Regions from separate parts of the Thalassotalea sp. LPB0316 genome, predicted to be linked through region 1. Evidence: predicted binding sites of a transcription regulator. Region 1 holds the regulator's gene; the other holds the start of a gene.
The links. The regulator sigma-54, encoded in region 1, starts transcription at its own class of promoters, with help from an activator protein. The targets are predictions, from matches to a motif close to GTTGGCACGNNNNTNGNNT.
Positions count from the first base shown of each region.

Region 2: a site for sigma-54 is predicted at 1,429-1,447, ahead of LP316_RS04185 (THxN family PEP-CTERM protein). Genes of this name have one in related genera too.

Region 1 covers NZ_CP062946.1:1,435,888-1,439,015, forward strand. Annotated here, with positions in the region: gene rapZ (RNase adapter RapZ) at 1-46, opposite strand, end outside; gene ptsN (PTS IIA-like nitrogen regulatory protein PtsN) at 53-505, opposite strand; gene hpf (ribosome hibernation promoting factor) at 511-798, opposite strand; gene LP316_RS06280 (RNA polymerase factor sigma-54) at 822-2,324, opposite strand; gene lptB (LPS export ABC transporter ATP-binding protein) at 2,386-3,117, opposite strand; gene lptA (lipopolysaccharide transport periplasmic protein LptA) at 3,117-3,128, opposite strand, start outside.
Region 2 covers NZ_CP062946.1:943,834-946,961, reverse strand. Annotated here, with positions in the region: gene xrt (exosortase) at 6-1,343, shown strand; gene LP316_RS04185 (THxN family PEP-CTERM protein) at 1,495-2,508, shown strand; gene LP316_RS04180 (right-handed parallel beta-helix repeat-containing protein) at 2,624-3,128, shown strand, end outside.

The DNA.
Region 1 (3,128 bases):
CCGACTTCCCTGACCCTGATCGGCCACTAACAATGAGTAATTTCATATTTTCCTATGAGGCTTCTTGAATAATTTCAAATAACTGGTGGTTATCTTGACACTTTCTAATATTTTTAACGACCTTCTTGTCGCTAAATAGTTGGGCAATGTTTTGTAAGGTTGCAAGGTGCTCTTGGCAGCTAGCTTCAGGCACGAAAAGGGCAATAAAAATGTCAACGGGTTGATTATCTATCGCATCGAAAGCGATTGGCTGTTCAGTGGTTATTAACACTGCCACCGCATGCTTGCCGTTGATTAAGCGGCCGTGCGGAATGGCGATACCGTTGCCAATGCCTGTACTTCCCATTTGCTCGCGCTGGGTAAGACTTTGAAGTAAATCGTGTTGGCTTGTCTCAGGGAGTTTACGTGCAGCAGCATCGCAAATAGTATCAAAAAGGCGTTTTTTACTGCTTGCTGGCGCTGCACAAATTGTGCAGTCCAGCGTTAAAATGTCTTGCAACTTCATTTTAGTTAATGTTTTTTCAACTTTTCTTTGTGTTTAATGACTTGACGGTCAAGCTTATCGACGAGCGAGTCGATAGCAGCATACATATCTTTGTCGTCTGATGACGCATGGATCTCACCGCCATTTAAGTGCAGCGTCGCTTCCGCGATTTGCTGTAATTTCTCTACATTTAGAACAACGTGCACATTGTTGATGTGATCGAAATGTCGTTCTAGCTTTGCAAACTTTGAGTTGACGTATTCGCGCATTGAGTCGGTAACTTCTACATGATGACCAGAAAGATTAATTTGCATAAGCTTTTTCCTTTTTTCTAAGTTTACAATAAACTTTTTCTTTGATTTGACGGTGGAATAGATAAAGACTCTCGGTATTTAGCTATCGTCCGTCGTGCAACATTAATACCTTGCTCAGCTAACAAGTCGGCCATTTTGCTATCGCTTAATGGCTTAGATGGTAGCTCAGCAGATACTAATTTCTTAATTAATGCTCGGATTGCGGTCGATGAGCATTCGCCCCCATTTTCGGTGCTTACATGACTTGAGAAGAAATATTTCAACTCAAAAATACCTCTTGGTGTATGCATATATTTTTGTGTTGTCACACGAGATATTGTTGACTCGTGCATATCAACAGCTTCCGCAATATCGTTTAGCACCATAGGTTTCATAGCCTCTGGGCCGTACTCAAAAAACGCTTGTTGGCGCTGGACGATACAATTCGATACTTTTAATAAGGTATCGTTGCGACTTTCCAAGCTTTTAATAAACCATTTCGCTTCTTGCAAGTTTGAGCGAATAAATTGGCTATCTTCTGACGACTTCATTGACCGTGACATTGCAGCATATTGCTGGTTAATCGACAGTTTTGGCGCCGTGTCTGGATTGAGCTCTACGACCCAACGGCCGTTCTTTTTCTCTACTGATACGTCAGGAATAATGTACTGCTCTTCCGACTTTATCACGCTGTCGCCTGGGCGCGGATCAAGACTTTGGATTAACCTCATCACTTCGCGTAATTGATCTTCTTTCAATTTCGTTTTGCGCATTAATTGACGATAGTCTCTGTTACCTAACAAATCAATGTGGTCTGAGATAATTTGTTTGGTTTCTGCTAGCCAAGGTGTTTGTTTGTCAAATTGATTGAGTTGAATTAATAAACACTCGGCAATTGAGCGCGCACCAACGCCAACAGGATCAAACATATTGATGCGTTTGAGTACGGCTTCAACTTCGTCGAGCTCAACCTCGTCATCGCCTAAGCTTTCTAAAATATCTTCGGTAGATACAGTTAAATAGCCAGCATCGTCAATAGCATCGATAATAGCGGTGGCAATGGCTTTATCTGTTTCGGTAAACGGTGTTAACTCCATTTGCCAGCGTAGGTGATCTTGAATAGATTCAGTCGTTTCACCTTGATAGGTGTAGTCTTCTGACAGCGGGCCGGCGCTAGAGCCAGATAAACTCGCACTATAGTTATCGTCCCACGTAGTATCCATAGATAACTCTTCGGGAATATCGGTTTTTTCCAACCCATCACTGGCATTTACTTCATCGGAACTAGGCAGAGGATCTTCACTGCCTTCATTTGACGAGGCCGTTTGGTTTTCACCCATAAACGCTTCTTCAAGCTTGTCTGGTTGGCTTTCTTCATTGGTTTGGGTTGCGTTTTCGTCAACTTCCAATAATGGGTTGCTTTCCAGTGCTTCTTGAATTTCTTGTTGTAAATCCAATGTCGACAGTTGTAGCAACCTGATTGCTTGCTGCAACTGTGGGGTCATTGTTAGCTGTTGTCCGATACGGAGTTGTAATGATGGACGCATGTAGCTTTTATTATTCCTATCTATTTACAAACGCGAAGTGATTGTCACTTCTTTATCTTAACTATAGCGTGAATTGTTCACCTAGGTACACATCTCTGACTTGTTGATTAGCAAGAATTTGATCCGCGTCACCTTCGGCGATTAATTCACCATGGCTGACAATATAAGCTTTTTCACAGACATCAAGGGTTTCCCTAACGTTGTGGTCGGTAATTAAGATGCCAATACCGCGCTGTTTTAAGTGCAAAATGATCTTTTTAATATCGCCAACCGAAATTGGGTCAACGCCAGCAAAGGGTTCATCGAGTAAAATAAACTGAGGATCAGCAGCCAAAGCGCGAGCAATCTCGACACGTCGACGTTCACCACCAGATAAACTCATCCCTGTATTATCTTTTATATGGCCTATATTGAATTCTTCAAGTAATAATTCAAGTTTTTCAATACGTTCGACCTCTGACAAGTCTTTACGTGTTTGTAAAATAGCCATGATGTTGTCGTGCACGGACAACTTTCTAAAAATAGAGGCTTCTTGCGGCAAGTAGCCTAAACCTTTACGGGCGCGCTCGTGCATTGGTGCTAACGTTAAATCTTCACCATTTAACTCGATTGTGCCTTTGTCGTTAACGACTAAGCCGACAATCATATAAAATGACGTTGTTTTACCTGCACCATTTGGGCCGAGTAGGCCAACGATTTGCCCTGTTTCAACACTGAGCCCAACATTTTTAACGACTTGACGTCCCTTGTAGGATTTCGCCAAGCCCTGTGCCTTCAATAAACCTGCTGACATTAGTTATCTTT
Region 2 (3,128 bases), 490 kb from region 1:
GCGTTATGTTAAAAGCATTTTCAGCGAGTACGATTTCACTAGTACTCGTATTTTTGGGTGTTCTTCTATCACATGTAAATGTGGTAGAGAACATATGGCTTCACAGCTTCGATGATGGTACATACTCTCACGCTTATTTGGTGGTTTTGATCACTGGATACTTATATTGGGAAAATATCAAAGAAGGTGCATTGACGTTAAGAAGTGAAATCTCGACGATAGCTATCGCGATATTCATATTAGCAGCTTACGCTACCCATATAGCAACACTAGCGCAGTTAACCAATATAGCACGCCTCGCTACACTAATATTGTTACTCTCGAGTATTAACCTATTCTTTAAACCATCAATAAAATCACTTTTCCCAGCTGCTTTTCTAATTTTTTTACTGCCTATTTGGGGAGTTTTAGTGACACCATTACAGCAATTATCTGTTGTCGCGGTGACTAAATTAATGTCGTTTACCAACATCCCCGTCTATGTCGATGGTAATTTTATTACCATACCTGCGGGCGTTTTCGAAATTGCTGGCGGGTGCTCTGGTCTTCGGTACTTGTTGGTCTCATTAGCCATTTCTTGTCTTTATATTTATCTCTATTTACGAGATACTCAATCAGCAATTAAGTTTTTTGCTTTCGCTATATTAGGTGCACTGCTAACCAATTGGATCAGGATCGCACTCCTTATCATTATCGGTCACGAAACCAATATGGAAAGTCCGTTAATGAAGGACCACAACAATTTCGGTTGGTATTTATACATACCGTACATGATGGGTCTTTTCTATTATGGTCACAAAATCACTAGCTCATTGAGTGCCCCAAAAAAAATCGCGCCAATCCAAAGCAGCCTTTCGCTAGCTAAAGTTAATATCGCGATATTTTGTATCGCAATAGTAACTTTTTATTATTTAAAGCAAGTAAGTTATCAGTCGTACTATAACGCCATCACCTGTGAAGAATCTGAGCCCCTGGCAACATTACCCTTACCAACCTTAGAAAATACGTACAAAATATGTCAGACGACAAATGACTACATCGCTATTGATTATTACTTTAAACCTAACAATTTAGATAGCAAAGTCGATTATTTTGCTAATGAACTAACACCTACTGGTTATTCTGTAATACATGAAGAACAAGTAGGTGCTACCAAGACATACCATATTAATAACGGTAAAAACTTAACTAAAATAAACCTACAAGTGTCTAGTCATCACGATAAATCCACGCCAATCCATAAGTTAAAGTTAGAGCGACTAAAAAATGCGCTTGTTAACCGTTCAGGAACTAAGTTGCAATGGCAAGTAACGCAGTGTAAAAGCCTAGGTTGTATGCCTTGATACCTCATGTCCGTTTTTTTTACACCTCATCAAAGCCAAGAATCGAGCAACAACATAAACCACTGTTTATAAAGAAAAAATAAACATTGGCACACTTGATGCTTTCTTGTAAGCGATATTCTTAAAAAATACTGTCGACCAAGGAAAGATTATGAAAACTAAATTAAAAGTATGCGCTGGTGTACTAACTGCAGTTTTAGCAACATCTGCTAATGCTGGCATAGTTACCGAGTGGTCATACGACAACCAAGCCGGTTTTGCGACTTGGACCGGTTCAACAAACACAGCAACTACTGCTGATGACGTAACAGCTTCAGGTAACTCGTCTACAGGTGCTAATGATTTACTTTCAGTAAATGCTAACAACATCTTAGACACAAATGGTGACTTCGCTGTTGACGGCACTGACAATTCGTTAAACACATCACTTACATGGGGTATTCCAGCGGCTGGCGCTAACAGCGGTGACCCTAAAAGTAGTTTAGATATTGATAGCCCTATTACAGGTTCAATCAGCACTAACGACTGGAGCTGGGCAGACGGTACGTCTGTAATGCACGAAAACTGGGTTATCACTGGTGACTCATTAAAAGAAGCAACATTGTTAGATGGTTTAACACTTACGCCAACAGCTTGGATTGCTGAGCCTGGTGATGCAGGTGACCCTGATGCATTTGCTCCATACTTTGCACCACAATTACAGTTTGGTATTAATTTCTATGAAACACCGAACAAGCAAGTAGACCAAGATGGCAACTGTCCAAATGGCGAAGCTAACTACAGCGGTGACAATATCAACGGTTGTGGTGACATCTTCGAGATCACTGGTTTATCTGATTTACCATTTGAGCCTGTTGTTGGTGCAGACTTCATCCAATTCACTGTTCCATTCATCTTAACAGATGACCAAGGCCTTCCTTTAACGGGTTGGGGTGACACAGTGTACTACGTTACAACTCGCTTATCAGGTTTATCAACATTACCTGACGGCTATGAGTGTGAAGATTCAGCTGACTGTTTTGGTTTTGTTACTAAAGAGCAAGAAACCAACACACTATTAGCTCAATTCAAAGTAAGCACTGTTCCAGAGCCTGCAGCAATTGCATTATTCGGCTTAGGTTTAGTAGCTACAGGTTTTGCTGGTCGTCGTAGACGCATCAAGTAATCCCTACTACTTTAGCAATAAAAACCAGATGTAAATCATCTGGTTTTTTTTTGTAAACAAAACTAAGATGCAATATATAAAGTTAGTCACTTGCCCGTAAAGCTAAGAGCTCACCATGTTTTCAAAAATTCTCAACATCATAACTTTATGTGTCTTTTGTCATATTGTTTTTGCCAACCCTCTATATGCTACAACCTATAATGTTGGTCCAAATCAACAGTTTAAAGAGCTAGATGAAATCGACTGGTTATCCCTAAAAGGCGGAGATACTGTGTTGATCTTTGGTCGAGATATTCCTTATCGAACCAAAATTGGCTTGCATACTATGGCTAGCGAAGATCAACCCCTAACCATTAAAGGTGTGCGTGGTCGCAACGGTAAATTTCCTGTGATCTCAGGTCAAAATGCTACAACGCCAAAATCATTAAACGGCTTTTTTAATGCTAAATGGGATGAAGCTAATGCACTAATATTTATTAAGCGCTCCAGTCAAATGAAGTGGGGAGAAAAACCTCAAAATATTATTATTGAAGGAATCGAATTTAGGGATGCATTAATCGGCAATTCTTTTACCGACCAATTTGGCAATAAACGAGAATACAGCAAGAGTTCTTCGGCAA